4 regions of the Bradyrhizobium sp. IC3195 genome follow, and region 1 is predicted to be linked to each of the others. Evidence: riboswitches for the same ligand, from Rfam matches in the RefSeq annotation. Region 1 holds a riboswitch; each other region holds the start of a gene.
What was found. Region 1 has a riboswitch for cobalamin ahead of metE (5-methyltetrahydropteroyltriglutamate--homocysteine S-methyltransferase). Riboswitches for the same ligand answer to the same signal wherever they lie in the genome.

Region 1 (7,898 bases):
TAAAAGATTGTTCTCCGCTCGAGCCGATGGTCGCCATCGTCGTGCGCGCGACAAGTTTCTGTTTATGCTGATCCAAGCTAGGCCCAAGACAGATGCAACAAGGCTGCTTTCCGACACTTGTGGTCTCCCAAATGGCTGATGCAGAGAGACGTCCGATGCCTACGCGAGTAGCTATTTTCTTTACGTCGGTCGGCTGGTTAGTCATGTCGGTCGTAATCCTGCTCTATTTGATCTTCGGCCCTGGCTGAGCCTGGTGATCATAAGCAGGACCATAGATGGCTTGCCGGATCGGGAGTGAGAGTCTGCCGGAATTGTCGCTTGTTCCGGGGGCCGAGAGCTCAGACCCTGCATGCCTCGCACCGCGATCTGCCGCTTGACCCCCCTCGCGCATTAAGGTGCAGGCTTGAATACTGTTGGCCGCGATATGAGTGTTTCTTGGTGCTGGCCTCGCGTTGCCAACATGAGCGCGTAGAACACAAGGAGGATTAAGAGGCCGCGCATAACATAAAGCTTCCCGAAGCTATAACAATTGTGGAGCTGATTGTACTCGGTGCAGTTGATGCAGCCGATGCACGAGCGAATTGCGCGGAACTCGACGAAGCCCTGTATCAGGCGGCAAACGACCAGCTGGCCGCGCGAAGGTGCCAGCGTCAGCTCAGCAATTCGACCCTGCCGGTGTCGAGCCGATATAGCCCCCCGACGACCTTCAGTCTGTTCTGCTCAACTGCCGCGTTGAGAATCGGCCCCGTCGATTTAAGTTTGTTGACATTATCGACTACATTTTGTCGGGTTGCTTCTGCGAACGTGTCACCTGTTTGCTGGCGAGATGCTGTTACTGCAGGCGCAAGCGCAGCGATGAGGGATGAAATGTGCCCCGGCGGCGGCTTATCGTCGTGGAGCGACTTGATCGTGGCGTCTATCGCACCGCAATGATCGTGGCCAAGTACCAGGATCAGCGGCGTATTCAGCACGGCGACCGCATATTCCATACTGGCGAGCGTGTCATCGTTGGCGAAGTTGCCGGCGAGGCGGCAGACAAACAGATCACCGAGTCCGCTGCCGAAGACAAGTTCAGGCGCCACGCGAGAATCGGCGCAGCTCAGAACCGCGGCATATGGATTTTGCCCATCCACCAAAACAGAGCGCTCGCGCTTGAAATCGTCGCCTCGTGATACGCCATGGACATAACGATCGTTACCTTCCATCAGCCGCTTCAGGGCAGCATCCGGCGAGAGCAGGTTATCCGGCTTGGGCGGCGTTTTTGCTTCCTTCGCATCGACAATGTTGTTGTCAAGCCGCAGGCAAGCCGCCGAAACAGCGAACAGCAACAGCGAGCGGCGCGAAGGCGCGATCTTGGTCAGATAGGACATATTCGGATAATGGCCTGCATGCATGCATCTCACCTCATCGCGCGGCTTTGCGCCACCCGGTCGCTTCGGCTTCCGATTCGCTGCAGAGCCAGCGTTCACCGGGCTTCTTCGTCATGTCGATTTGTTCGTAACCGAATTGCCCGGGCAAGTGATAAAGTCGCTCGCCGTTGTGGCCCACGGTGCCTTTTATCAGACACTCTGACGAGGGCGGGTCCGATAGCAAAGCGGATCCGAGCAGGAGCTCCTGAGCGTCGATCGGAACCGAGCTCGCGCCGATGATGATCGTCCCCTTGTTGCGGCGACGCCAGTCCCAGGGCGCGATGAACGCCCCCGACCACAGCCCCGCATAGGCTTTGCTCGCCACAACCTCATAGATAACGTACGTATTGGCAGAAGGCGACGATAGTGCCCAGCCGGAGCGTACCATCCAGGCGTTCACGTCCTCGCCTTCGATGAAGCAACGGCCACGCGACCTGCCGTATTCATCAACTCCTGTGGTATGACAATCCCACGTTCGTCCGTTCGAATGCTTGATAAGCTCGTCGCGAGCAGCCACGCCGCAAGCCCATTTCCGGCCGTGGGCGTCGAGGCAAATCTGGTCAGTCTCAGGAGCGTCGATGCCTGAGAGCCGAAGCGTGGTTTTCTCGAGCTCGATCGTATTGCCGTCGAGGATGCGCGGAGGGCCGCTGAGCTTCGCCGCGCAGACCGGAGATGTGATGACAGCCAACAATGCGACCATCATTACGCGGTGTTTCATTCCGACAATAGCCTTTCGTCTTGATTCATGTTCACGTGCGATCCGGCGCCGCGTTCGACGCTTAAACGCACTATGTCCGTTATCGGGCCGCATCTTTCGACGTTTGCTTTATGAAAGCTTGGCCCTCATTTCCAAGCTACGACCTGACGCTGCGTGAGGTTCAAGCGATTTCTTCCGGTGTGCGTATCGCGGTATCCTTCGAGCCTCACCGGTCTCACTCAGTGGGCGCGCACAGCACCCTCTCTCGGCCTGAGGAGGAGATCCCCATCGCTCAGCCGCCAACTCGGCATGCGGGAGAAAGCCGAGCCTCGGAACGCTGTTTCTCACGCGATTGAAGAAGAAAAGCGCCTGTGAATTGTGACAGTCGAGTGGAAGTCAGGCGTGGAGGACAGCAACCTGGCTATGCTTTGTGCCAACCCCCATCGGCACACAGAAGGCTGCCGACGGTTTCGGCGAGAGCGATGACATTTTAAGTTCTTGCCACGGAAAGACCGACGTTCGAAAGAAATCTGGTCTCGCGTCCTATCAGAGATTTGGACGAAAGGCGCCACGGAGTCCAGCTCAACGCTCGCAGCGCAAGTGAATCGGTATCGTTTGCGCAAACCGCGGAAAACCAGGAGCTCTCTTGAGAGCCAGCCGGGATGGTCGGGTGGTGCCGCGGCCCCGTTCGGAGAAGGCCAGGATTTTTCATGACCCGGTCGGCGCGACTGGCGGCCGCTCTTTCGTTGTGCGCTTCCCCGTACTCACGTGTTGAGAGTTACCCAGCACGGCATGAGGGCATGCGTTTGCGCCGGGAAAATTTAAGGACAACCATGTGGAGCCGTGGCTACTTCGTATACGCACCGGCGAGGGGTAAGCCGCCCGCGTGTTCGGACGATCGCGAGTGCCGTCCTGATGCCATTCGGTGCGAGGCGTCAATCCACAAGGCCCATCGCGGCATCCGAGCAGGTAGCTCTGGTGTGGTATGGCCGACTCAAGCTACACATCATTCTGAGCCACCTCACTACCCAATGGAAATGAAATGGTTTCAGCCCCCCGGGAATTGCCCGTCTCTTCTTACGCGCTTGAAGTGGATGGCCGACTCAGAGCTGAATTCGCAACCAAAGACGGCGCCAGGGCAGGTGGAGCAGAACTAAAGAAGCGCTTTCCCATGCTTCAAATCCGGATCTACGATGCGCAGACGAATGCGTGCGAGGAAATCTAGCGGGCGACTCAGTCCGGTCTTCGATGCCTCGCGCACGGCTCCGGCTCCTCGTTGGGGGCACTTGAAGGACCGGTGGTCAAGCCGGGGCCGCTAACACTGCCCCATTACCCTATTAACCGGTTTCGTCGCAGCAGTCGATCCCGCGTGCCACCTCGGCCTCGGAATGGTCACGCTCTTGCGGGTGCCAGTCAGTCGCGCGATGCGCGGTTCGCACGCCGGATCGGGCTTGGGCCCGAGGCATCTGCAGGCCCAGTCCCGTGAAGAATGGCATGGAGAGCTGGTTCTCTCGCAAATGGTGTCCTTCCACTGCGTGGGGTGCGCCGAGGTCAAGCCGCCTCTCGCAAGGCGGCACGCGCCGCTGAGCTCGACTCCTCGCAGAAAGAATCGGAGGTAATCGTGCTGCCCCATTTTCTCGATGGCCGGCTGAAGGCCGCGGGAAAGCTCGCGACTGTTCAAGGTGTAAACACCGGAGAGTTTAGAGCTGATAGTCTTGCCGTTGCTCTGAGGCGTTCGGCCCTGCAGGAGCTACGGCGCGATCTTGCTCTGCGCGATCATTTACCGAGGCCTTTAGCTCCCTTCTAATCCTCCCGTTCCTTTGGCTCCATGCGAGCGAACCAGGAGCCAGGAGGAAAAGCCGCGATACGCTTGGCAAAGGAGGATTGCGGCTCCCAATCTTGTCCTTCGCTCTTCTCGAAAGTGATGACCCCGTTGTATGTAAAATAGCGGGGCCCTGGGATATTACAGTTCACCACAAGCAAAACGCGCCACAGATCACCTTTCTCGGTCGGCTTGTCATTCTGCTTCGGCAAGTAGTCCACTCCAACAGGATCAACGATAGTGCAGCTGCCCTGCCGCAGAAGATCACCGAGCCGACCTTGCATGGTCGTCACAAAGTTGAAGTTGGCCGGGTCATGCAGAAAGCCAAGATTTGCGTCCCTTTCGCCATCCTTGACTTCACTGGCGATCAACGAGAGCGCGAAGGCGCGCCAGCCCAATTCCATTGGCTTCGCATAGGTCGACGCAAGTTCAATCGTCCCGTCGAGCGCGACCTTCCAGGTGATAACGTACTCTTCGTCTGATTTATCATCCCGGTGCCTGGTCCAAGAAACAAAAACATATTCATTTTGGTCAAGTTCAGCGACGCCCCACATCCGAGGGACGAACTGTGCCACCTTCGAGACGTTGGAGATAACTTGTTCTATTGTCTCACCGTCTTGCGCTCGCCACGTTGACTTGACTCTTTCGACAAGGGGGCTGTCGTTAGCGCGAACAGTGTTGCTCGTCGCAGCCAGCCCGGCCAGGCAGATCAGGGATCGACCGAGCCAAAGCCATAGCGCGCGTCTTCCTGACGTTTTCTTCATAACCGTCGGCCTATCCGGTCTCATCCACACGTCATTCCAGAGCAGGCAACCTTCAACCTGTTATGCGCGAGCGCAAGAAGTTAGCGGCGACGCGACGGGGCGACCACTGGTTTTCCCGTGCGAGCAGGCGCTCCCCTCTATGTCACGCGCCGCTAACTTCACTGCCACCGACAGCCTCAATTTGCTGTGCTGGACATGCCCAGCAGGAGGACTGGGCAGGCAGAGGACGTGCATTCTTCGTGCCAGATAATAGACGGCAATTCGCACCGGTTTTGTGTCCTCTTTGTCGACTTTCCGACTGGCGCATGTCTCGATGTTTCCGTTCAACCTCTCCAGCACGGCTTATGCATCCCCGTCACGCACCGGATGTTCGACGGCACAGCGGAACGCCTCGGTGCCAAGTTCCTGATGAGAAGTGGCAGCACGTTTGCCGTCATTGAACCGTGTGGTTCGGTTATCGTTGCCGGAATGTGGGCTTTTGATCGCTGCCATGCCTTCGGGCACTTTCGGCCAAGGGGCCATGGCGCGTTTGGCGCTCCTTTCGCGACGTCCGGCGCTCCGGAAGTCGAGAACAGCCTCAGTCAGGCGCGCTTTGTACTCGATGGCGAACGACGGCAAGCCGATCTTCGCCGAGCATTTGGGGTGTGGCTGGCACCGCAAATCAAACGTGCTGCCCGGGTAAGTTGTAAGTTGCTGGCTTAGCCAAGTGTCTTGGCCTATTCAACACTGATCCTGTTGGTCGAGAAGGTGGCTGGATGGCGCGCGTGCTCGAAAAACCGCTGGGAAGCTGGGACTGGCGACAAATGCGTTCTGCTCGAGGCAGCGGCCCCGACCGCGCAAGCCGCATTTGTCCTTTCCACCGATCTGGCGTGCAACCCGCGGGCAACTGCGATGCTCATTGCGGTATCGCTGATTGGAGAGCACTGCTACATCATCTCAATGCTAGAGATGCACGGTCATTCGCGTAGCAGATGTCGCAGCATCAGCTTGAGACATGATCTGAGAGGTTGACGGAAGACTGCTCTTGCCGATAATCCAAGTCGTCGAGGTTCTCCGGTTTCCATTTGATCCGGAGCTAAGAGGGAAGCCGGTGAAAATGCCGGCGCTGCCCCCGCAACTGTGAGCGGCGAGCCGCTGTCCAACGACGTCACTGAAGCCTGCGCGGCTTCGGGAAGGCCGGACAGCAGCGATGACCTGCGAGCCAGGAGACCTGCCCCGACACTATATTCGTCCACGGGCGGGGTGTCCCGGTGGTGCGCCAAGCAGCCGTCGCACCGCGACTTCCCCTGCCTGCGTCCGCCATGGCCTTTGCCCCCAACATGGGTTAACGCTATGTCTCTTCTCTCCCTCCCTGTTGCCACGCTCGGAACGCCACGCATCGGTCCAAGGCGCGAGCTCAAAGTCGCTCTAGAAAGCTACTGGGCCGGAAAAAGCAGCGAACAGCAGCTGCTCGAGGACGCAGCTGGCCTGCGTGCCGCGAATTGGGCCCGTCAGAAATCTATCGGCGTCACGGTCATTCCATCGAACGATTTCTCGCTGTATGACCAGGTGCTCGACACAAGTGTCATGGTTGGCGCCATCCCGGAGATCTACGCCTCGAAAGCCGAATCCGTTTCGCTCAAGACATACTTCGCCATGGCCCGCGGTTCACAATGCGACGACCAGGAAGCGAGTTGCGGTCACGGACCGCGCGGATTTGGCGCACCCGCGCAGGAGATGACCAAGTGGTTCGACACCAACTATCACTATATGGTCCCCGAGTTTCACAGGGGACAGACTTTCAGGCTATGCTCTCGCAAGCCGATCGAGGAGTATGAGGAAGCCAAGGCCCTTGGCTTTCAGACCCGCCCCGTCCTGATCGGGCCGGTCACATTCCTAAAGCTCGGCAAGAGTCCCGATCCCACGTTCCAGCCACTCTCACTGCTGGATGAACTGATACCGCCCTATATCGAGGTTATGCAGGAATTGGCCAAACGTGGGGCAAATTGGGTTCAGTTCGACGAGCCCAGCCTAGTTCTTGATCTGGATGAGGGGACGCGAAAATCTTTGCGACATGCCTATGACCGGCTCGCCAAGGAGGGGCCGGCGATCAAGATCATGGTTGCCAGCTATTTCGGCGACCTCGGCGACAATCTGGACACCGCCTTGAGCCTGCCAGTTGCCGGGCTGCACCTCGATCTGGTTCGAGCGCCACAGTTGTTGCACCAGATCATCGCTGGCGGCCGAAGTGATCTCGTCATGTCGCTCGGTGTCGTCGACGGTCGGAATGTATGGCGGTCGAATTTGTCGTCGCTGCGCCAGCGGCTCGAACCCGCGATTGCGAAGCTCGGCAAGGATCGTGTACAGATCGCCCCATCCTGCTCGCTGCTTCATGTGCCGGTCGATGTTGAACTCGAGACCGGGCTCGCTTCCGACGTCAAGAGCTGGCTTGCTTTCTCGGTCCAGAAGATGCGGGAGCTTGCGATCCTAGCGCGTGCACTCGCAGGCGACCAGAATGTTGCGTTAGCTCTTGCCGAGTCGGAAGGTGCCGCGACTGTCCGCCGGACTTCGCCGAAAATCCGTGATGCCAATGTCGCTGTCCGGATGAGAGCGATCGACCAGACCATGTGTCGGCGCGCGAGCCCATTTGCCCGTCGGGCCGAGATCCAAAGCAATCGATTCGGACTACCGGCTTTTCCTACCACGACGATCGGATCATTTCCGCAGACCACAGAGATCCGGAATGCCCGTGCGGCGCATGCGCGAGGTGCGATAAGCGACGAGCAATACGACAAGTTCCTCAAGGAGGAGACTGCGCGCGCCGTACGTTGGCAGGAGGACATCGGTCTTGACGTCCTCGTGCACGGCGAGTTTGAGCGCAATGACATGGTGCAGTACTTCGGCGAGCAACTCGCCGGCTTCGTATTTACCAAGAGCGGATGGGTGCAGTCCTACGGCTCGCGCTGCGTCAGGCCACCGATCCTGTTTGGCGATGTAGCACGGCCGAAGCCTATCACCGTGGACTGGTGGCGCTACGCGCAATCACTAACAAGGAAGCCGATGAAAGCGATGTTGACCGGACCGGTGACGATCTTGAACTGGTCCTTTGTTCGGGATGATATTCCCAGAAGCGAGGTCTGCCGCCAGATTGCGCTCGCGATCCGAGACGAAGTCCGCGATCTCGAGAATGCTGGTGCGACCATGATCCAGATCGACGAAGCTGCAGT
Region 2 (7,898 bases), on a different contig from region 1:
ACGTTCGCGCAGGCCAACGTGCCGGATCGGCCTAGCTGATGCGTTGATTGACCGAGACGACACGCCAGCCGCCCGCGAGCCGGTCGATCCGGCTCAGCGACAGCGGATCTATCACGAAGCGCAGCGCGGCGTCCGGTGTGAGATCGAGCGCGATGCAGAGCGTGGCACGAATGGTGCCGGAATGAACGACCAGCGCCGCGGAGCCTGCGCCAATCTGCGCCAGGCCCAGGCGGACGCGGGCGACCTGATCCGCAAAGCTCTCGCCGTTCGGCGGCCGTCCGTGCGCCGGATCGCGCCAGACCTGCGCGTAGGCCTCGCCGCCGGTCGCGGCGAGCTCGTCATGCCGATGGCCGGTCCAGTCGCCGAAATCCTGCTCGCGAAACTCGCTGATCAGCTCCGGTTCGAGCCCCAGCGCGCGCGCCGTCTCGACCGTGCGCCGCGACGGGCTGGCATAGCCGGCGAGATCCGCGGGCAAGAGGCGCCTCAGGGCCGCCAATGCCGCGTGATCGCCGAGGTCGGCCCGCGCATCGGCCGCATGGATCGTCCCGGGCATGCCCACGACGGCCGCATGCCTGATCAACCAGAGGAAGGTCTCGCCTTCCATGCTCATCTCCAGGGAAAGTTGGTTGCTGTGGCCATAACGCCGCAACTGGCACATTGACTCTGTCTTGGCGGTAATCCTAGATGCTCGCGACGGTTTTCCCGAGAGGGAATGAAAAGGGAATGCGGTGCGGGGAAAATTGTCCCCAATGCCGCGGCTGCCCCCGCAACTGTAAGCGGTGAATCCTTCGTCACGAGCCACTGGGTCCTCGGTCCCGGGAAGGCGACGAAGCGGTCACGACCCGCGAGCCAGGAGACCTGCCGTCAGCCGTGGTCACACGCGAAGATGTCGGTCGGGGAGTACAGACATTCGGCTTCATCGGACGGCTGCAAGGCCAAAGGTGAGACCTCGTTCGCTGTGACGTGCCACTGACGTCATACCGAGGTTTTGACCTGTGTCTTCCATCCGTATCGCACGACCGCGCCGCGTCCTGCTTGCCTCCGCCGCGTTCACGTCCTTTGCCGCTCTTGGTCTGCCGGCCGCTCTGGCGCAGCAGGCCCGAGAGTCGCTGCCACCCGTCGAGGTGTCGCCCGCCCAGGCCCGCAAGCCGGCCAAACCGGCAGCAGGAACGGCGCAGGGCGCGCGCCGCGCGGCAGCGCGCAGGCCGGCGGCTGTATCCGCAGCGCCAAGACCCGTCACGCCGGATTCAACGCCGCAAACGCCGCTCAACTCCAACGCCGTTGCCGAAAGCGCCTCGCGGCTCGGCTTGACGGTGCGGCAGACGCCCGCGACCGTCGAGGTTGTCTCCGCCGAAACCATGCGCGAGCAGGGCCATCGCACCGTGTCCGAGGTGGCGCAGGGCGCCGCCGGCGTCACCTCGGGCGACAACCCGGCCGAACCTTCGGCCTTCTCGATGCGCGGCTTCACCAACAGCCAGATCAACACGCTCTACAACGGCATCAAGATCGGTCCGCAGAACATGACCTCGCGGATCGTGGACACCGCCAACCTTGAGGCCGTGGAATTCCTCAAGGGCCCGGCCTCGCTGATTTCGGGCGAGGGCGCCGCGGGCGGCGCGATCAACTTCGTCACCAAGCAGCCGCACACCGGAGCTGTCCGTAACGAGGCCGATTTCTCCTGGGACTCGCTGAACTCGTTCCGTGCCCATTACGGCTCCGGCGGCAGCACCAATGTGCAGGGCCTGGACTATCGCTTCGACATCAGCCGTTCCGCCCTCAACGGCTTTGCCGATGACACCAATGTCAAGACGTTCGGCACGTCCGGCCAGCTCAACTACCGTGTTTCCGACAGCCTCAGGATCTGGGGTGCGGTCGAATATCGCGAAGACCGCTCGAAGGCCTATTGGGGCGCGCCGCTGGTGCCGGTGGCCTTCAGCGGTTCGCATGCGACGACGGGGATCGTCTCCGGCAATTACGTCTCGAATTACAACGGAACCAATCTCGGTGCCGTCACCATCGACGACCGCACCTTCAACACCAATTACAACGTTCTCGATAACCGCAACGTGGCGCAGGAAGTGTGGCTGCGTGGCGGCTTCGAGCTGAAGCTCGCGCCTGACCTCACGCTGAAAAGTCAGGCCTATGGCTATGGCGCGGAACGGACCTGGTTCAATAACGAGATCGAGGCGTTCAATTCCACCACGAACCTGGTCGATCGCGAGCGTTTCTATGTCGCCCACAGTCAGCGACTGGTCGGCAACATCACCGACCTGATCTGGGATACAAATATTGCGGGCTTCGACAACCGGCTGGTCACGACGCTGTCGTCGAGCTATCTCGATTTCGTCAGGCCCGGCGCGGCAAACTTTCCCGGCGATTCCGTCTCGCTGGTCGACCCCAACCGCGGTTTCTACGGCCTGCTCACGACGCAGCAGCAGACCGCGCGCATAGACAACGAGGCGCTGTCATTCGAGGACAGGCTCAAGCTGACGCGCAGCTTCGCGCTGATCGGCGGCCTTCGTGTCGAGCACATCGGGCTCGACCGCAACTCGACCGACAAGAACGGTGTGGAGAAGGTGGGCTTCCCATTCAGGAAAGACTGGGCGCCGGTGACGGGCCGCATCGGCTACACCTGGGAGGCCGTTCCCGGCCTGACCTTCTTCAGCCAATACGCCACCGGCGCCGACGTCGCAGCCAACAACATCTTCCTGCTCTCGCCCACCCAGCCGCTCGACCTGACCACCGCGCGCACCTATGAGACCGGTGTCAAGCACCTGTTCTGGGACAATCGGGCGGAGTGGTCGTTCTCGGCCTATGACATCCTGCGCAAGAACGTCTATGCGGCCGCCGGCGGCATGCAACTCAACATCGCCGGACGACAGGAGTCGAAAGGCGTCGAGCTTGCCGCCTCGATACGCCCGATCGAGCCGCTGCGGCTGTGGGGCAACATCGCCTATGTCGATGCGCGCTATGCCGACTACAATTTTGCCGGCGGCTCGTTCTCCGGCAACACGCCGCCAAACGTGCCGCGTATCGTCGCCAATGCCGGCGCGTCGTATCGCTTCTTCACACCATGGCCGGTGGAGCTTGGCATCACCGGCCGTCATGTCGGCGACCGCTACAACACCGACGCCAACGTCGTGACGATGAAGGCTTACACTGTGGCCGACGTCTACGCCTTCGTCGACATCCCCAAGACGGCGTTCAATGCGGTCGACCAGGCCCGCCTGACCTTCCGTGTCCGCAACATCACTGATAAGCGCTACGCGATCTGGGGCGATCCGTTCTATCCGGACCAGATCCTCCTGGGCGCGCCGCGCACCTATGAAATATCGGCCGCGTTCAAATGGTGAGGCCTTGAGCGCATGATGAGCGCGATCGTCCTCACGCATCGCTGGCTCGGCATCGCGTTCTGTCTGCTGTTCGCGATGTGGTTCGCGAGCGGGATCGTCATGCACTTCGTCCCGTTTCCGTCGCTGACGGAAGCGGAGCGATTTGCCGGACTTGTGCCGGTCGATCGCGACGGGACGAGGATCTCGGTCGCGGACGCCGTTGCGGCGAGCGGGATTGCCGATGGCAGGCGTGTTCGGCTGATCCAGCGGAGCGATGGACCGGTCTACGTCGTCTCGGGCTCCATAGGTTCGCGAGCGGTTCGCGCCTCCGATGGAGGAGACGCGTCGGTGACATCAGCCGATGTCGCGCTCACCATCGTGCAAGCTTATTCACGTCAGCGCGGGCTTGAGGCGGTGCGCGCTGCGATCGTCGCGCGGTCGGATTACGATCAATGGAGCGTGCCGAACGGTTTTGATCGCCATCGCCCCTTGTTTCGCGCCGCTCTCGGCGATGCCCCTGGAACGGAGGTCTACGTTTCGTCGCTGACCGGCGAAGTCGTCCTGGATACGACGCGCAGCGAGCGCGCGTGGAACTGGGCCGGCAGCGTGCTGCACTGGATCTATCCGACAATTCTGCGCAGCAGCTGGGCGCTGTGGGATGGCGTGGTCTGGACGCTGTCGCTGCTGGCCCTAATCGCGGCATTGCTTGGTGCGGTGCTCGGAATGGTGCGTGTGAAGATACGGGGACGCCAGCTCTCGTCGCCCTATCGTGGCTGGCACGCCCTGCATCACATCATCGGTCTCGTCGCGACCGTGTTTGTGCTGACCTGGATCTTCAGCGGCTGGCTGTCGATGGATCACGGCCGCCTGTTCTCGCGCGGGCAACTGACTCCGACAGAGGCCGGCGTGGTCGATGCCGCCCCGGATTGGCGAGACGCGTCGTCGCTCGATCCGCAGCCAATATCGCCGTTGGCCCGCGTGGTCGAATGGTTCGCCTTCAACGGCCATGTCTATCGGCGCGACCGGGTTGGTCTCGGCCGTCAGGCGTTGATCAGGGCAGGGGACGCGCCGCGCGATGGACCGGCGTCATACCTGGATAGGCAGGAGATCGGCGACCTGACGGCGCGCCTTGGCACCGGCTGTGCCGCACCGTTCCTGCTCGCCGGCAACGACGACTATCCGGCGCAATCCGCACTTCCGGGGGCCCCCGTCTACCGGACGACCTGCGGCGATCTCTGGTTCGATGTCGATGCTGCCGATGGCAAGCTGCTGCAAAGACTGGACCCGTCGCGCCGCGCCTATCGCTGGCTTTACAGTGCGCTGCACACGCTTGATTTCCCGATTCTGCTGGCTCATGCGCGGCTGCGTGACGCTCTCATTGTCGGGCTCTGTACGCTCGGGCTGATGTTCTCCATCACCGGCATCGTCATCGGTTGGCGGCGCTTGCGGGCATGGCTGGCGAGCGCATAGCCAGTCGCGAAATCTCCGTACCCGGCGCGACCCGTTCGGCGCGCCGGGTTATCCACCAGCGGCCGGTGATGTCCTCGCTTACTGACCGTACAATAAAGAGAGGCTGAGCCGACCTGCGTGCATAGCTCTTGGTCAGTGCTGTCTCCCGCACCGCCGACCGATCGCCTGCAAATTAGACAAACGGCCTTGTGCGATCCGATTGCAGTGCAACGGGCGCTTCTATTTGCCTCGAAGAATCCAAGGGTGCGCTGCACATTTTGACTTCGCGGCCTTCTGCTCTCTGCGCGAGCAGCGCTGCACGGAAACGTGCAGCCGATGCTGCGCCGCGCAAGGCCGGTGGCTTGCTAGCGCTTTGGTTTGCGACAACTCTGACCCTATCCCGCGGCCATCGCTCTGTCGCACGCTCGCACGTGATGGCATGACAGGGAATGATGATGAACGTCACGCGTAGCTGACTGTGCAGATGAGCGATTCCGGCAATCACTGGGAGGTCGGCACCGATATCGGTGGCACCTTCACCGACATCATCGCGATACGGCGCGATTCCGCGGAGGCGCGGATTGCGAAGGTGCCGTCGCGCCCCGACGCACCGGTGCAGGCGATGCTGGAGGCGATCGAGGCGGTCGGCCTGCGCAAGAGCGAGGTGAAGCGCTTCGTCCACGGCACCACGCGCGTGACCAACGCGATCGTCGAGAACCGGCTGCCGAAGGTGGCGCTGGTCGCGACCGAAGGCTTTGCCGACGTGCTCGAGATCGCGCGCTATCGCCGCCGAGACCTCTACCGGCTCGACGTTCCGCCGAAATCGCCGCCTCTGGTGCCGCCTGAACGCTGCTTTGGGCTCGCCGAGCGCCTCGATCATGAGGGGCGGGTGCTGAAGGCGCTCGATGAAGCGGAGGTCGAACGCCTGGTGGCGTGGCTGAAGGGGACCGGCGTGCAGAGCGTCGCGGTTGCCCTGCTTCACGCCTATGCCAATCCGGTGCATGAAAAGATGCTGGGCGAGCGGCTCAGGGGCGTCGTCGCCCACGTCTCGCTCTCGCACGAGGTCAATCCCGAGGCGCGCGAATATGAGCGAACCTCGGCAACCGTGTTCAACGCGGCCGCGATGCCGATCGCGGTGGAATATCTCAGCGAGCTGGAGCAGCGGCTGCCGATCGGGCCCGGCCTGCAGGTGTTTCACTCCGCCGGCGCCATGGTGCCGATTTCGGCGGTGAAGCAGCGTCCGCTGGTGATGGCGATGTCGGGCCCGGCGGCCGGCGTCTCGGCGTCGGTCAGCATTGCGCGCCAGCTCGGCTGCGCGCGGATGCTGACCTTCGACATGGGCGGCACCACGACGGATGTGTGCCTGATCGTCGACGGCCAGGCCGAGATGACCGACGGCCGCATGCTCGGCGACAAGCCGCTGCGCCAGCCGATGCTCGCGGTGCATTCGATCGGCGCCGGCGGTGGATCGATCGTGCGCAACGGTCCCGGCGGGCTGACGGTCGGGCCGGAGAGCGCCGGCTCCGAGCCGGGCCCGGCCTGCTATGGCCGCGGCGGCACGGAGCCGACCATCACCGATGCCAATGCGGTGCTCGGCTATCTCAATCCTGAGACCAAGCTTGGTGACCGCATCGGCATCGACATCGCGGCCGCAAAGCGCGTCATCGCGCCGATTGCCCGCGCGCTCGGGCTGAGCCTGACGGAGACGGCGCTCGGCATCATCAAGGTCGCGAACGCGACCATGGCCCGCGCGCTCCGCCGCGTCACGGTCGAGTGCGGCATCGACGGGCGCGATTGCACGCTGCTGGCCTTCGGCGGCGGCGGCCCGATGCATGCCGCGGGCCTTGCCGATCTCTACGGCATTGCGGAGGTGGTCGTGCCCAGTGCCTCGAGCGCATTCTCGGCGCTGGGCTGCCTCACCGCCGATTTCAGCTTCCTGCAGCAGCAGACCCTTCGCGCCGCCCTCGACGACATCGATCTCGCCCGCGCCTCGGAACGGATCGAGGCCCTGATTGCCGATGCCTCGGCGCCGCTTCTCGCCAACAATGTTGCGAAGGCGGAGATCCAGGTCGAGCCGGTGGCCTTGATGCGCTACGCGGCGCAGAACGACGCCATTCCGGTATCCTTCACGCTGCCGCTCGACGTCGCCAGGCTGAAGCAAGACTTCCTGACGCGGCATCATGAGCTGTTCGGCTATGCGACCGGCGAGCCCTGCGTCATCGAATTGGTGCGGGTGCAGGCGCGTCGCCCGTCAACGACAATTGTCAGCCGGCCGGCGACCGCGGCGAGGGCAGTGTCTATGAGCACGCGCACCTGCTCGTTCGACGGCTTCCACGACATCGCAACCGCGATCGTCGACCGCGCCTCGCTCACGGAGACCATCATTGGTCCCGCCATCATCGAAGACGCCTGGTCGACCGTGGTGGTGCCGCCGGGCTGGCAGGCGAGGCCCGATACATCAGGCAATCTGTTCCTGACGCGGAGGGCGGCATGAAGCTCGATCCGTTCGTCGTCGAGGTCATCAGGCACGGGCTCTCCGCCGCGGCCGAGGAGATGAGCCTCGTCATGACGCGCTCGGCGCGCTCGCCGCTCTTGCGCGAGGCCGGCGACCTCTCGTCGGCGATCACCGACGGCCACGGCGGCCTGGTCGGGCAGGGCCGCGACATTCCGATTCATCTCGGCGCGATGGCCTACACCATCCCCGAACTCTTGAAGGTGATGCCGCGCGATGGCCTGAACGACGGCGACGTCGTCATCTACAATGTCGGCGCGCTCGGCGGCAATCATCTCAACGACGTCAAGGTCGTGCGTCCCGTCTTCTTCGACGGCGAGATCGTCGCCTTTGCAGTCAGCCTCGCGCATTGGCCAGACATCGGCGGCACCTGGCCTGGCAGCTATTTCGCCAAGGCGGTCGATACGTTCCAGGAGGCGATGCGGATTCCGCCGGTGCTGATCGCAACCGCAGCCGGCCTCAACGCGCCGATCGTGCAGCTGCTCAAGGCCAATGTCCGCGATGCCGAATCCTGCGAGGGCGATCTTCTTGCCCAGATCGCGGCGACCAAGGCCGGCGAGAAGCGCATCGTCGAGCTCTGCCGCGAGCATGGCAAAGCCGTCTTC
Region 3 (7,898 bases), on a different contig from region 1:
CTAGCACGAGGAGGGCGGCAAGGCTCGGCGTCAGTCCGAAGCGAATGGCGATCTTGTAAGTGAGGGCGCCGGCGAGGCCGACCAGCAGTCCCGCGACCGGCAGCGCCCACATTGCCCGCGCAACGGCGCCGTCGCCCGCAGGCTTCGAGAATGCCACCGGCAGGATCGTCACGAACGATGTCGCCATCTTAAGATCGGCGAGGATGTCCTTGAGGTGCTCGGCGCGCGGGATCATTTCAGCTTCAACGGCAGGCCGGCGACGACGAACTCGACCTCGTCGGCGACACCGGCAATGATCTGGTTCATGATTCCGGCGGCATCGCGGAAGCTGCGCGCCAGCGCGTTGTCGGGCACTATGCCGAGGCCGACCTCGTTGGTGACGAGCACGACGGGGCCGTTGAGGCGGGGCAGCGTGTCGGCGAGCTCTCTCACCTCTCGCTCCCAATCGCGCGCCGCATGCATCAGGTTGGAGAGCCACAGCGTCAGGCAGTCCACCAGCCTCGCGCCGCCACCTTCGGTCGAGAGCAGCGCGGGCACGAGATCGAGCGGCACCTCGCGCTCGATCCAATCGGCTCCGCGCCGCGCGCGATGTCTTGCGATGCGTTCCTGCATTTCGCCGTCGAGCGCCTCGGCCGTCGCGACGTAGACGGGCTGGCCGGCAAAGCTGCGCGCGCGCGCCTCCGCCCGGGTGCTCTTGCCCGATCGCGCCCCGCCGGTGATCAAGATGATGGCCATAAAGGTCTCCTGCCGCAGCACTAATCATCAAACGCGGCCAAAGACAAAGCCGAAATCAGGCAGCGAGGGGCTTGCGCTCGGCCGCCGTCTTGCGCAACAGGGGCGGGACAGGAGCTGGATGTGGACTTTGCGGGCGCGATGGTGGTGGCGATGGCGGTGGATGCCCTTCTGGGCTGGCCGGCGTGGCTGTTCGCGCGGATCGGGCATCCCGTCACCTGGCTGGGCGGGCTGATTGCCGGCATCGACACCGCCTTGAATCGCGCGTCCGATCCGCCGGCGTTGCGCCGAGCCGCGGGCGTCGCCGGCGCGCTTGCGGTGATCGCGCTCTCCGCGGCGCTCGGCTGGGCGCTGCAATCACTGCTTCCTTCGGGCTGGATCCAGATCGTGCTGATTGGCATCCTGGCCTGGCCATTGGTCGCGCTGCGCTCGCTGCACGATCATGTCGCTGCCGTGGCCACGCCCTTGCTGGCCGGCGACGTCGCCGCCGCGCGCGAAGCGGTCTCGCGCATCGTCGGCCGCGATCCCGCAAGCCTCGATCAAGCCGGCATCGCGCGCGCGGCGATCGAGAGCCTTGCCGAAAACGCCTCCGACGGCATCGTCGCGCCGGTGTTCTGGGGCGCACTGTTGGGCTTGCCCGGCATCCTCGGCTACAAGGCGATCAACACGCTGGACTCCATGATCGGCCATCGCAGCGAACGCCACGAAGCCTTCGGCTGGGCGGCAGCGCGCATCGACGACGTCGCCAATTTCGTCCCGGCGCGGCTGACCGGATTCCTGTTCGTGCTGCTGGCACCGCAGCGGTCGGAATCATTGGCCTGCATGACGCGCGATGCGCGCCGGCATCGCTCGCCCAATGCCGGTTGGCCGGAAGCGGCCATGGCCGGCGGACTCGGTGTGCGGCTCAGCGGTCCCCGCATCTATCACGGCAGCGCGACCGAAGAGCCCTGGCTGAACGAAGGCGCGCGCGATCCGCGCGCCGCCGACATCGTCGAGGCGCTGACGGTCTATCGCCGCGCCATGCTGCTGGTCGCAGGCCTGCTTGCGATCCTGGCTTTCGCGTGAAACAACGGGGCATGCGCGAGCACGGTGGAAATCTGGACCAGGCCCAGCGGCGTTTCGGCGGACGCGCAGAGGATTGGATCGATCTGTCGACCGGGATCAACCGGCTGCCGTATCCCGTGGGCGAGGTGAGCGCGCGCGCGTGGAGCGCGCTGCCATCACGCGCCGAGATCGAGGCATTGCATCAGGCGGCGCGGCACGGCTACCGCACGAGCGCACCGATCGTTGCGATGGGCGGTGCTCAGGCCGCCATTCAATTGCTGCCGCAACTCGCGGCGCCCGGGCGCGCGCGTATCCTCGCGCCGACCTACAATGAATATGCCGGCGTCCTGTCGGCCGCCGGCCGGGACGTCCAGGAGGTTGCCGAGCTCGATGCGCTGGCGGGTGCGGACCTCGCCATCGTCGTCAATCCCAACAATCCCGACGGGCGGTGCCATTCGCGCAAGGATCTGCTCGCGCTGTTGCCGCGCGTCGGCCGTCTCGTCGTAGACGAGAGCTTTGCGGACCCGATTCCGCAATTGTCGCTTGCACCCGACGCGGATCGACCGGGACTGTTGATCCTGCGGTCGTTCGGAAAGTTTTATGGCTTGGCCGGCCTGCGGCTCGGCTTCGCCATCGGTCATGCCGCCGACATCGACAAGCTTGCCGCCGTGTCGGGTCCATGGCCTGTTTCGGGCGCGGCGATCGAAATCGGCTGTCGTGCCTTGCGCGATCAGACTTGGGCCGAGGCGACGTCGGCGCGGCTCGCGCGCGACTGTGTTCGCCTCGATGCAATGGCGCATTCGCGAAGCTGGCGGCTCATCGGCGGCACACCGCTGTTTCGCTTGTACGAAACGGCCGACGCGGTGGCTGCGCAGGAGAGGCTCGCGCGCAGCCACATCTGGTCCCGCGTGTTCGCGCAACAGCCGACATGGCTGCGCCTCGGGCTCCCCGGCAGCGAAGCCGAATGGACGCGCCTTGCCGAGGCCCTAGCGCGCTAGCGCGAGCAGGCCTTCGACGTCGAGATGCTTTTCGATGTGATCGGCCAGCGCCTCGAGCGCGCTTTCGACGCTGGCGTGATAGGGCTCGTCGCCTGCGGGAATGTCGAGTTTGGCGAGGTAGGCCTTGCGGAAATCATCCGACGTGAACAGGCCGTGCAGATAGCTGCCCTGCACACGACCATCCCTTGAGATCGCGCCTTCCGGCTCGCCGTCGAGCTTTGCGAAGGGGCGGGCGCGATCCGGGCCGTCGGTGCGGCCGATGTGGATCTCGTAAGCCTGGATCGGCTGATCCGTCGCCGCGTGCACGGCCGCAACGCGCGTGAGGGTCTTTTGCGGGCTCATCACCGTCTCGATATCGAGAAGCCCGAGGCCCGGCGTGTCGCCCGCAGGCCCCTCGATGCCTTCGGGGTCGGCGACGCTGCGTCCCAGCATCTGATAGCCGCCGCAGAGGCCGAGCACATGGCCGCCCCTGCGGTAATGCGCGAACAGGTCGACGTCCCAGCCCTGCGCGCGCAGGAAGGCGAGGTCGCCGCGGGTGGATTTTGAGCCAGGGATGATCACGAGCCTGGCATCGCCGGGAATGGCTTCGCCCGGACGCACCATCACGAGATCGACACCCGGCTCGAGCTTGAGCGGATCGAGATCGTCGAAATTGGCGATCCGCGACAGTGCGAGGCAGGCGATCTTGCATTGGCCCGGCTTGCGCGCATCGCGCAGGCCGAGCGCATCCTCGGCCGGTAGCTCGCCGGCACGCGGAAACCAGGGCAGCACGCCGAAGCCGCGCCACGACGTTTTCTGCTCGATCAGCCTGTAGCCGTCGTCGAACAGCGTGGGATCGCCGCGGAACTTGTTGATGACGAAGCCAGAGATCATCGCGGCATCGTCGGGCTCGATCACCGTCTTGATGCCGACGAGCTGGGCGATGACGCCGCCGCGATCGATGTCGCCGACCAGCACGACGGGCACATCCGCCTTGCGGGCAAAGCCCATATTGGCGATGTCGGACTTGCGCAAATTCACCTCGGCCGGACTGCCGGCGCCTTCGACCAGCACCAGATCGGCGCGCGCCTTCAGCCGTTCAAAGCTCTCCAGCACCGCGCCCATCAGCGACGGCTTCATCGCCGCGTAGTCGCGCGCGCGTGCGGTCGCGATGCGCTTGCCGTGGACGACGACCTGCGCGCCGACATCGGTCTCGGGCTTGAGCAGCACCGGGTTCATGTCGGTGTGCGGCTCGACACCGGCGGCGAGGGCCTGCAGCGCCTGGGCGCGGCCGATCTCACCGCCATCGACGGTGACCGCGGCGTTGTTCGACATGTTCTGCGGCTTGAACGGCAGCACGCGCAGACCACGGCGCGTAAAGGCGCGCGCGAGGCCGGCGACGATGAGCGACTTGCCCACGTCCGAGCCGGCACCCTGAATCATCAATGCGCGTGCCATTGAAGCTAGAACTCGACGCCGGCCTGCGCCTTGATGCCGGAGCGGAAGGGATGCTTGACCAGCGTCATCTCGGTGACGAGGTCGGCGACCTCGATCAGCTCGTCCTTGGCGTTGCGCCCGGTGAGCACGACATGCGTCATCGCAGGCTTTTGCGTCGTCAGGAAATCGACGACTTCGGCGATGTCGAGATAGTCGTAGCGCAGCGCGATGTTGATCTCGTCGAGCACGACCATGCGCAGCCGCTCGTCGAGGATCAGCTCCTTGGCTTTCTCCCAGCCGGCGCGCGCGGCAGCGATGTCGCGGGTGCGGTCTTGGGTCTCCCAGGTGAAGCCTTCGCCCATCGCGTGGAACTGACAGAGTTCGCCGAAATGGCCGGTGAGCAGGCGCCGTTCGCCGGTATCCCAGGCGCCCTTGATGAATTGCACCACCGCACAAGGAAAGCCATGCGCGACGCAGCGGACGATCATGCCGAAGGCCGAGGAGGATTTTCCCTTGCCCGCGCCGGTGTGGACGATGATCAGGCCTTTTTCACCGCTCTTGGTCGCCATGATCTTGTCGCGAGCGGCCTTCTTCTTCGCCATTTTGGCGGCGTGGCGGGCGTCGGTTTCCTCGGTCGTGTGGGTTTCCGGTTCAGGCGTCATCGGTCCCGGTCCTTCGGCTTGACAAGTGGCGGCCACCGGCAAATGGTGGCCTGGCGTTGGTTCCTGTCCTATGACAGGCGAAGAGGGAATGCGATAGGGTCCGAATCCGCAAAGATTTGGGTCCAAACTGCAGCCGCCCCCGCGACCGTGACCGGAGAGATGCCCGAAGCCACTGATTCCTTTTGGAATCGGGAAGGCGGGGATCGAAGGGCCAAAACCCTGCTCCGCAAGCCGGGAGACCTGCCAGCGCGGACGAGTTTTGGACCGGCGGACGGGGTGTTCCGCGACGGGGAAGCGGGCCTTCAGGAGAATGGTCCGTGCGCCTCATCGCCTCCCGCTGTTATCTGGAAGAGGCGATGACCGTCACACTTCATGTCTGCATCACCTGCCGCGCCGGCCAGACGCTTGGCGAGGGCGAGACGACGCCCGGCAAGCGCCTGCATGGCGCGATTATCGAGGCCGGCGTGCCCGAGGGCGTCAGCGTGGTTCCCGTCGAATGCCTGTCGGCGTGCAGCCAGGGCTGCTCGGTCGCGCTCAGCGCGCCCGGCCGCTGGTCCTATGTCTATGGCCGCCTGTCCGATGCGAATGCGCAGGACGTGGTCGCAGGTGCTGCGGCCTACGCGGCGACGCCCGACGGAATCGTGCCCTGGCGCAGCCGTCCCGAAATCTTCCGCAAGCAGTCGCTTGCCCGTATTCCCCCTGTTACCGTCGTGCCGGAGGCCGCTGAATGAACTCGCTCGCAAAAGTCCCGGTTACGGTGGTCACGGGTTTCCTGGGCTCCGGCAAGACGACGCTGATCCAGCATCTGCTCAGCAACGCCGGCGGCAAGAAGCTCGCGGTGCTCGTCAACGAATTCGGCAGCGAGGGCGTCGACGGCGAGATCCTGAAGTCCTGCGCCGATGCGAACTGCCCGGAGGAGAACATCGTCGAGCTCGCCAATGGCTGCATCTGCTGCACCGTCGCCGACGATTTCATTCCGACCATGGAGCAGTTGCTGGCGCGGCCGGTGCGGCCCGATCACATCCTGATCGAGACCTCGGGCCTGGCGCTGCCAAAGCCGCTGCTGAAGGCGTTCGACTGGCCGGAGATCCGCTCGCGGATCACGGTCGACGGCGTGATCGCGCTGGCCGACGCCGAGGCTGTCGCCGCCGGCCGCTTCGCGCCGGATCCGGCTGCGGTGGAAGCGCAGCGCGCGGCGGACGACAATCTCGATCACGAGACGCCGCTGTCAGAAGTGTTCGAGGACCAGATCGCCTGCGCCGACATCGTGCTGCTGACCAAGGCCGACCTTGCGGGCGCAGCCGGAATCGAAGCCGCAAAGGCGGCGATCACAGCCGAGATGCCGCGCCGCGTGCCGATGCTGCCGGTCACCGATGGCGCGATCGACGCGCGCGTCATCCTCGGCCTCGGTGCGGCCGCCGAGAATGATCTCGCCGCGCGGCCCTCGCATCACGACGGCGAGGAAGAGCATGAGCATGATGATTTTGCGTCGGTCGTGATCGACCTTCCGGAGGTGGCGGATATCGATGCGCTGGTCGCATCGGTCCAGAAACTGGCGCGCGAGCAGAACGTGCTGCGGGCCAAGGGCTACATCGCGGTCGCGGGCAAGCCGATGCGCCTGTTGTTGCAGGCGGTCGGTGAGCGCGTGCGCCATCAGTTCGACAAGCCATGGGGCGCGGGTCTCAGACAGTCGAAGCTCGTCGTGATCGGCGAGCATGGCGATATCGACGAGGCCGCCATCAAGGCAGGACTTGGTCTTTCAGGATCTGGCATCTGATGCACGTCGTCTTCCGCGAGAGCCGCGGTCTCGAGGAGACCCCGACGCCAAGAGACATCGGCCAGGACCCGGCCGATCTCGTGGTGCTCTCGTATTCGGATTCCGACCTTGCCGCCTTTGCGGCCGGCTGGCGCCGCGGTCGGGGCAGCCTGCCGTCGCTGCGGCTGGCCAATCTCGCGGAGCTGCGTCATCCGCTGTCGGTCGACACCTATATCGAACGGACGCTGTCGCAGGCGCGGGGCATATTGGTGCGCCTGATCGGCGGGGAGTCCTATTGGGCATACGGGCTCGCGGCGCTCCAGCAACTCGCGCAAGAGCGCAACATCGTGCTCGCCGTGCTGCCGGCGGACGGCCGCGACGACGCGCGGCTGGATGCGTACTCGACCCTGCCGGTCTCGACGCTGCGGCGGCTCAAGGTGCTCTGCGACTCCGGTGGCCCGGTCGCCGCGCAAGCCGCGATCGCGCAGCTCGCGCTGGCCTCGGGCCTCTATGCCGGCCCGGTCATCGGCGAGATGACCGTGCCCGAGATGGGATTCTACGATCCCGCGCGCGGCGTCATTGCCGCGCCGGCGGGCGGCGAGGGCAAGCCGCGCGCACTCGTGACGTTCTATCGCTCCTATCTCACCGCCGCCGATACGGGGCCCGTCGACGCCTTGATTGCGGCGCTGCGCGAGAAGGGATTTGACGCCTACGGTGTGTTCGTCACCTCGCTGAAGGCGCCGGGCGTTGCCGACTGGCTGCGCGCGCATCTGGCGCAACATCCTGCGGCGGCGATCGTCAATGCGACGGCGTTCTCGGCCCTTGGCGACGACGGCACGACGCCGTTCGATGCCGCGTCCTGTCCGGTGTTCCAGGTCGCGCTCTCGACGGCGCGGCGCGAGGATTGGGCGGAATCGCTGCGCGGCCTGTCGCCCGGCGATCTCGCGATGCATGTGGTGCTGCCGGAGGTCGACGGCCGCCTGTTCGCAGGCGTGGTGAGCTTCAAATCGGCCGGTCAGCGCGATCCCGATCTGCAATTCGCGCATCTAGCGCACAGGCGCGACGAAGAGCGCGTCAACGCCGTTGCCATGCGCGTCGCGGCTTGGCGTCGCCTCGCGGAGAAGCCCGCCGGCGAGAAGCGGTTGGCAATCGTGCTCTCGAATTATCCGGGCCGGCCGCATCAGATCGCGCACGCCGTCGGGCTCGACGCGCTGGCGTCGGTCGAGGCGTTGATCTCCGATCTCGCGGAGGTCGGCTTCGACGTTGCGCCGGTCGATGCGCTCGGCGCAA
Region 4 (7,330 bases), on a different contig from region 1:
CATCCGACAATCGCGAAGAGCTGCAACGCGCGAGCGAAGCCCTGCGGCTTGCCGCCGAAGGCGGTCAGGTCGTCGTCGTCTCTTCCGGCGATCCCGGCGTGTTCGCGATGGCATCCGCCGTGTTCGAGGCACTCGAGCAGGCGCCGGAATTTCGTGAGCTTTCGATCCGTGTGCTGCCCGGCGTCACCGCGATGCTGGCGGCCGCCGCGCGTGCCGGCGCGCCGCTCGGCCATGATTTCTGCGCGATCAACCTCTCCGACAATCTCAAGCCGTGGGCAGTGATCGAGAAACGCCTGCGACTCGCGGCGGAAGCCGATTTTGCCATCGCGATGTACAACCCGCGCTCGGCCAGCCGCCCGGAAGGATTCGGCCGTGCGCTGGCGCTGCTTCGCGAGGCCGGCTGCGGCGAGCGTCTCATGATCTTCGCGCGCGCGATCAGCGCGGCTGATGAAAAGATCGAGATCGTGACGCTGAACCAGGCGACGCCCGAGATGGCCGACATGCGCACGCTTGTCATCGTCGGCAATTCGCAGATGCGCCGCATCGGCCGCTGGGTCTATGCGCCGAGGCGCGCAGAATGACCGAGCCATTGCATCACGTCAGTGACACTCTCGACCCTTTGGCGCTCGGGCAGCTCTGGTCGCGAGATCATGATTACGGGAAGGCCGAGCATGCGCGCCGCGTCGATCTTGGCGCGCGCGCCGTCGCCGCCGGAATTGCGGGCGACGATCCAGGCGATGCCGCGCGTGTGCAGCATCGCCAGCTCACTATGAAGCGTGAACGGTCCGCGCGACACGATCACATCGGCCGCGAAGGGCAGGGGCGCGTCGGGCGGGTCGACGAACCGCAGCGTGTAGGCGTGCTGCGGCTTCGTCGCGAATGGCGCAATGTGCTGGCGGCCGATGGCGAGGAACACGTTTGCCGGGGCGTCGGGCAGCGCGGAGACGGCAGCATTGACATCCGCCACCTCGATCCAGTTGTCGGTGGACGCCTTGATCCAGGGCGCGCGCTCCAGCGCAAGCAACGGCGTGCCCGTCTCGGTGCAAGCCGCAACGGCGTTGCGGCTCATTTCCGCGGCGAACGGATGCGTTGCATCGATCACATGCGTGATGCCTTCGGCGCGGATGTAATCCGCAAGTCCGCTCACGCCGCCGAAACCGCCGATGCGGGTCGGCAGCGGCTGACCGGCCGGGACGCGCGTGCGGCCGCCATAGGAATAAACGGCGTCGATGCCGGCGCGCGCGATCTCCGCGGCGAGCAGGCTCGCATCGGCCGTTCCGCCCAGAATGAGGGCGCGAATCATGAATGAGCCCTGGCTGACCATCATCGGTATCGGCGAAGATGGCCTTGCCGGGCTGTCGGAGGCAAGCCGAAAGGCGCTTGCCAAGGCCGAAACCGTGTTCGGCGGCGAGCGCCATCTTGCGCTTGCCGAAATTGGCAGCCGCGGTCGTCCATGGCCGGTGCCGTTCGATGCGGATGTCGTGCTGAGCTGTCGCGGCAGGCCGACGGTGGTGCTCGCCTCCGGCGATCCGTTCTGGCATGGCGCCGGCGCGAGCCTTGCCGAGAAGCTCGGTGGCGACGAGTGGATCGCGCATCCTGCTCCGTCCACCTTCTCGCTCGCCGCCGCGCGGCTGGGCTGGCGACTCGAATCCACCGTCTGCCTCGGGCTTCACGCCGCACCGTTCGAGCGTCTCGGTCCGCATCTGGCGCGAGGGGCGCGCATCATCTGTCTCGTGCGCGATGGGAAAGCGGCTGGCGATCTGGCTAGGTGGTTGAGCGAGCGCGGGTGGGGCGCCTCGGCCTTCTGGATGCTCGCCGCCCTCGGTGGCCCGCGCGAAAGCGTCACAGAATATCGCGCCGATAGTCTTGCCGGTGATCTCGCCGGAAACCTGGTCACCGTCGCCGTCGAGGCGAAGGGCGGACAGGGGATGCCCCGCAGTTCGGGATTATCGGACGACCTCTTCATGCATGACGGCCAGATCACCAAGCGGCCGGTACGTGCGCTCGCGCTCTCGGCGTTGGCGCCGCGGCCCGGCGAACGGTTGTGGGATATCGGCGCAGGTTCAGGCTCGATCTCCGTGGAGTGGGCGCTGTGTGGTGGGACGGCGAGTGCAGTCGAAGCGCGCGAGGATCGCGCCGCGAACATCCGCAAGAATGCAGCCGCCTTCGGTTTGGCACATCGGATCACAGTCGTCACGGGCAGGGCACCGGAAGCTCTTGCCGGGTTGGAAGCGGCGGATGCCGTCTTCATTGGCGGTGGTCTCGACGAAGTGTTATTTGATGCGATCTGGACGCGGCTTTCGCCTGGAGCACGGCTCGTCGCACATTCGGTCACGCTGGAGACGGAAGCGCTGCTCGGCGAGCTGCATCAGCGTCACGGCGGCGAACTGATGCGGGCCGAAATTTCGCATGCCGCCCCGCTCGGCCGCTATCGGTCTTGGGAGGCAGCACGCCCCGTGGTGCAGTGGAGTGTGGTTCGATGAAGGTCGCCGGACTCGGCTTCAAGCGCGATGTGACGCTGGCTTCGCTGCGTGAAGCGCTGCTCGCTGCGGGCGGTGCGGAAGGGCTTGCGGCGATGGCAACCGTCAGCGATAAGGCCGACATCGAGGCGCTGAAGCAACTCGCACGTGAATGCGGCGTGCCGATCAGGGCCGTTCCGGCCGCGACACTGGCCGGCATCGACACGCCCACGCAATCGAAGCTCGTCGCGGAGAAATTTGGCACCGGATCTGTAGCCGAGGCTGCTGCGCTCGCGGTCGCCGGTCCGCGCGCGCGGTTGATTGCAGCACGGGTTGTCTCGCAGGATCGCACCGCGACCGCCGCGATTGCCGAAGGAGACGGCCCATGACGGTGCATTTCATCGGCGCAGGGCCGGGCGCACCCGATCTGCTGACGTTGCGCGGCCGCGATCTGATCGCGGCCAGTCCGGTTTGTCTCTATGCCGGCTCGCTGGTGCCGGAGGGCGTGCTGGCGCATTGCCCGCCCGGCGCACGTATCGTCAACACCGCGCCAATGTCGCTCGACGAGATCATCGCCGAGATCGCAGGCGCGCATGCGGCAGGCCTGGATGTCGCGCGGCTGCATTCCGGTGATCTCTCAATCTGGTCGGCGATGGGCGAGCAGCTCCGCCGTTTGCGTGCGCTCGGGATTCCCTACTCGGTGACACCCGGCGTTCCCTCGTTCTCGGCTGCCGCGGCCGCGCTGGAGGCCGAGCTGACGCTGCCCGGTCTTGCTCAGACGGTCGTGCTGACGCGCACGCCGGGCCGTGCCAGCGCGATGCCCGAGGGCGAGAAGCTCGCCGCGTTCGCCGCGACCGGCGCGGTGCTCGCGATCCACCTGTCGATCCATCTGCTCGACCAGGTCGTCGCCGAGCTGACGCCGCACTACGGCGCGGATTGCCCGGTCGCGATCGTCTGGCGCGCGAGCTGGCCGGAGCAGCGCATCGTGCGCGCGACGCTTGCAACGCTCGGTGCGTTCGTGGGTGGCGAGATGGAGCGCACGGCGCTGATCCTGGTCGGCAAGACGCTTGGCGCTGCCGATTTTGACGAGAGCCGCCTCTATGCCGCCGACTACGACCGCCGCTACCGGCCGGTCGGTGCCGAGCCGCGCTTTCCGGAGGCGTCGTGATGCCGGCGAGCCTTGTCATCTCCGCGCCGGCCTCCGGCGTCGGCAAGACCACGCTGACGCTGGCGCTCGCCCGCGCCTGGCGCAAGCGCGGCCTGAACGTGCAGTGCTTCAAGAGCGGCCCCGACTATATCGATCCCGCCTTCCACGCCGCAGCCACGGGACGCGCCTCGGTCAACGTCGACAGCTGGGCGATGGATCGCGGCACCATCGCGCATCTCGTCAGCCGTGGCGGCAATGCAGATGTCGTTCTCGCCGAGGGATCGATGGGCCTGTTCGACGGTGTCGCCGCGCGCGGTGTCTCCGGCACCGGAGCGACCGCTGATATCGCGGAGATGCTGGGCTGGCCGGTGGTTCTGGTGATCGATCCCTCCGGCCAGGCGCAGACTGCGGCAGCGATCGCCGCCGGCCTTCGCGATTACCGCGCCGGCGTGCGCCTTGGCGGCGTCGTGCTCAATCGCGTCGCCAGCCCCCGCCATGAGGATCTGGTGCGGCGCGCGCTGAACGAGGCCGGTATCAAAGTGTTCGGCGCGCTGCCGCGCCATGCCGAGATCAGCCTGCCGAAGCGGCATCTCGGTCTCGTGCAGGCCGAGGAGCAGGCCGAGATCGGCAAGCTGATCGACGAGGCCGCGCGCTTTGTCGCCGAGCACGTCGATCTCGATGCGGTGCTCCACTCGGCAGGCCAATGGTCGCCGCAAGCTGCGGCGAACGGCTTGAACGTGACGCCGCCCGGCCAGCGCATCGCGCTGGCGCGCGATGCGGCGTTCTCCTTCGTCTATCCGCATATGCTGGAAGCTTGGCGCGCCGCGGGCGCCGAGATCGTGCCGTTCTCGCCGCTGGCCGATGAAGCGCCCGATGCGAGCGCCAACGTGTGTTGGCTGCCCGGCGGCTATCCCGAGCTTCATGCAGGAAAGATCGCGGCCAATGCGCGCTTTCGCAGCGGCTTGCGCGCTTTCGCCGAGACGCGGCCGGTGCATGGCGAATGCGGAGGCTATATGGTGCTGGGCGCAGGCCTGACCGACGCCGACGGTATCAGCCATGAGATGGCGGGGCTGCTTGGCCTCGAGACCAGCTTTGCCAAGCGCCGCATGCATCTCGGCTATCGTCTTGCTGAACTGGCTGCGCCGATGCCGGGGCATCAGCCTGGCGCGCGCCTGCGCGGCCACGAGTTCCACTATTCGACCATCCTCGCCCAGCCCGATACGCCGCTCGCGGTCGTGCACGATGCCACCGGCGCGGCCATTGCCGAAACCGGCTCGCGCCGTGGCCATGCCACCGGCACGTTCTTCCATCTGATCGCGGAGGACCGGTGAGCGGTTTTGTCTCTTTCGTTTCCGCCGGTCCGGGCGATCCCGAGCTCCTCACGGTGAAGGGCGCCACGCGGCTGCGCGAGGCCGACGTCGTGCTTTATGACGATCTTGCCTCCGGCGCGATCCTCGATCTCGCACGGCCCGGCGCCAATCTCGTCGCGGTGGGAAAGCGGGCCGGGCGTCCTTCGACCAAGCAGCACCACGTCAACCGTCTCCTGGTCGACTATGCCGCAACCGGCGCGCGCGTGGTGCGGCTCAAGTCCGGCGATGCCGGCATTTTCGGCCGGCTGGAGGAGGAAATCGAGACGCTGCGCGAGGCCGGCATCGGCTACGAGATCGTTCCCGGCGTCACCTCCGCCTGTGTCGCCGCCGCCCAGGCCGGCATTCCCCTGACCCGCCGGTATACCTCCCGCCGGGTGCAGTTCATCACCGGCGCTGACGTCACGGGCGAGCTGCCGCCCAATCTGAATTGGGCGGCACTGGCCGACCCCGAGGCCACGACCGTGGTCTATATGGGCCGGCGCACCTTTCCGGCGCTTGCCGCAAAATTGATCGCGCACGGCCTCGCTCCCAGCACTCCGGCGCTGTTCGCCGAATCTCTCGGGCGTCCCGACGAACGGCTGGTCCGCACCACGATTGCCGAGCTCGCCGAGCAGCTTGGGCGCGGCGGCGCCGCTTCCACTGCGGCCGTCATCCTGTTCGGCGCGCTGGCGGGAGAATATCCGGCATGACGGCTCCGGCAGCGGTTCGCCCCTTGACGCCCGCGATACGAAAGGGGCACACAAGAGCGGCATGGTGCTCGACGCGGCGCAAAGCGCCGGAGCATAATCGGGAATGGGGATGGGCGGACCCAGTTGCGGCGCCCAAAACCCCAGCCGCCCCCGCGACTGTAAGCGGTGAGGGCCTCCGAACCGCCACTGGACCGCAAGGTCCGGGAAGGCCGGAGAACCCAGTGAACCGCGAGCCAGGAGACCGGCCGTGCACGTTTTGAGGCCAAGGCCGTCGGGTGTGACGGCGGAAAGGAATTGAGCCATGCATATCGAACCCGGGATCGTGACGGGCGCCAAGCTCGTGTTGAGTTACGCAACCGGCATCGCCGCAGGCGGCGTTGCCTTGAAGCTCGCGGTCGAGACCGTGCGCGAGCAGGGCGCCGGCTCGTTCGCGGCGCGGACACTGGCCACCACCGCTCTCGTCTTCGTCTTCTTCGAAATCCTGCCGCACTTTCCGGTTGGGGTATCAGAGGTGCACTTCATCCTCGGCTCGACCTTGTTCCTGCTCTTTGGTGCTGCGCCCGCCGCCTTCGGCCTTGCATTTGGCCTGCTGCTTCAGGGCATGCTGCTGGAGCCAGTCGATCTGCCGCAATACGGCATGAACGTCACCACGCTTCTGGTGCCGCTGTTCGCGATCCAGGCGATCGCCAAGCGGATCATTGCCCGCAACACCGCCTATGTCGATTTGAAGTACGGTCAGGCGCTGGCGCTTTCGACGACCTACCAGGCCGGCGTGATCGCATGGGTGGCGTTCTGGGCGCTCTATGGCTCCGGCTTTGCGATCAGCAATCTCGCCAGCGTCGGGACGTTCGCTGCCGCTTATGCGCTGGTGATCGTGATCGAACCGCTCGCCGATCTCGCGGTGCTGGCGCTGGCGAAGTCGCTGCGCGGCGTCACCGCGCCCGGCCTCGTCACCCCGCGCCTGCACAACGCGGCGTAAGAGATCAGCGATGGGCGGCCGGTGTGGCCGCCCATCGCGCTCGCGATGCTCACGCTCTCTCTGATCGGCATCGGTTGCGGCGATCCCGCGCAGCTCACGCGCGCCGCCGTTGACGCCATCAACGCCGCCGATCTCATCCTGATCCCGCGCAAGGGGACTGCGAAATCCGATCTCGCCGATCTCAGGCGAACGATCTGCGCCGGTGTGCTCACCAACAAAGCGACGCGCATTGCCGAGTTTGACCTTCCCGTGCGCGATGCGACCGAGTCGGACTACCGCAAGGGCGTCGACGATTGGCACGATGCGGTGGCCGCGACCTGGTCGCAGACGATCGCTGGGCATCTCGAAGATGACGGCAAGGTCGCGTTGCTGATCTGGGGCGATCCTTCGCTCTATGATTCTTCGCTGCGCATTGCGCGGCGGCTCGATCCATTGCCGACAATCGAAGTCGTGCCTGGGATCACCTCGATCCAGGCGCTGTGCGCGGCGCATGCGCTGCCGCTCAACGACATCGGCGAGCCGTTCCTGGTCACGACGGGGCGGCGCTTGCGCGAAGGCGGCTGGCCGCAGGGCGTCGATACCGTCGTCGTGATGCTCGATGGCGGCACGGCGTTCCAATCGCTGGATCCAGAAGGCCTGCAGATCTGGTGGGGTGCCTATCTCGGCATGCCCGATCAGATCATCAT

Region 2: it holds a riboswitch for cobalamin, as region 1 does, so the genes downstream of both, I6F09_RS13910 (TonB-dependent receptor) here and metE (5-methyltetrahydropteroyltriglutamate--homocysteine S-methyltransferase) in region 1, are expected to answer to the same signal.
Region 3: it holds a riboswitch for cobalamin, as region 1 does, so the genes downstream of both, I6F09_RS13825 (DUF1636 domain-containing protein) here and metE (5-methyltetrahydropteroyltriglutamate--homocysteine S-methyltransferase) in region 1, are expected to answer to the same signal.
Region 4: it holds a riboswitch for cobalamin, as region 1 does, so the genes downstream of both, I6F09_RS13890 (energy-coupling factor ABC transporter permease) here and metE (5-methyltetrahydropteroyltriglutamate--homocysteine S-methyltransferase) in region 1, are expected to answer to the same signal.

The regions. Positions count from the first base shown of each region.
Region 1 covers NZ_JADYVG010000014.1:132,238-140,135, forward strand. The annotation lists gene I6F09_RS24650 (carbonic anhydrase) at 651-1,394, opposite strand; gene I6F09_RS24655 (thermonuclease family protein) at 1,405-2,112, opposite strand; gene I6F09_RS24660 (nodulate formation efficiency C protein) at 3,910-4,692, opposite strand; gene I6F09_RS24665 (hypothetical protein) at 5,035-5,310, opposite strand; cobalamin riboswitch at 5,722-5,925, shown strand; gene metE (5-methyltetrahydropteroyltriglutamate--homocysteine S-methyltransferase) at 6,025-7,898, shown strand, end outside.
Region 2 covers NZ_JADYVG010000005.1:267,794-275,691, forward strand. The annotation lists gene cobT (nicotinate-nucleotide--dimethylbenzimidazole phosphoribosyltransferase) at 1-39, shown strand, start outside; gene I6F09_RS13905 (histidine phosphatase family protein) at 32-604, opposite strand; cobalamin riboswitch at 678-881, shown strand; gene I6F09_RS13910 (TonB-dependent receptor) at 996-3,353, shown strand; gene I6F09_RS13915 (PepSY domain-containing protein) at 3,366-4,802, shown strand; gene I6F09_RS13920 (hydantoinase/oxoprolinase family protein) at 5,266-7,275, shown strand; gene I6F09_RS13925 (hydantoinase B/oxoprolinase family protein) at 7,272-7,898, shown strand, end outside.
Region 3 covers NZ_JADYVG010000005.1:246,786-254,683, forward strand. The annotation lists gene cobS (adenosylcobinamide-GDP ribazoletransferase) at 1-235, opposite strand, end outside; gene cobU (bifunctional adenosylcobinamide kinase/adenosylcobinamide-phosphate guanylyltransferase) at 232-735, opposite strand; gene cbiB (adenosylcobinamide-phosphate synthase CbiB) at 856-1,797, shown strand; gene cobD (threonine-phosphate decarboxylase CobD) at 1,809-2,774, shown strand; gene I6F09_RS13815 (cobyric acid synthase) at 2,763-4,211, opposite strand; gene cobO (cob(I)yrinic acid a,c-diamide adenosyltransferase) at 4,217-4,852, opposite strand; cobalamin riboswitch at 4,893-5,115, shown strand; gene I6F09_RS13825 (DUF1636 domain-containing protein) at 5,209-5,583, shown strand; gene cobW (cobalamin biosynthesis protein CobW) at 5,580-6,629, shown strand; gene cobN (cobaltochelatase subunit CobN) at 6,629-7,898, shown strand, end outside.
Region 4 covers NZ_JADYVG010000005.1:259,336-266,665, forward strand. The annotation lists gene cobJ (precorrin-3B C(17)-methyltransferase) at 1-581, shown strand, start outside; gene I6F09_RS13860 (cobalt-precorrin-6A reductase) at 557-1,303, opposite strand; gene cbiE (precorrin-6y C5,15-methyltransferase (decarboxylating) subunit CbiE) at 1,302-2,483, shown strand; gene I6F09_RS13870 (cobalamin biosynthesis protein) at 2,480-2,848, shown strand; gene cobM (precorrin-4 C(11)-methyltransferase) at 2,845-3,627, shown strand; gene I6F09_RS13880 (cobyrinate a,c-diamide synthase) at 3,627-4,937, shown strand; gene cobA (uroporphyrinogen-III C-methyltransferase) at 4,934-5,665, shown strand; cobalamin riboswitch at 5,711-5,930, shown strand; gene I6F09_RS13890 (energy-coupling factor ABC transporter permease) at 5,967-6,644, shown strand; gene cobF (precorrin-6A synthase (deacetylating)) at 6,690-7,330, shown strand, end outside.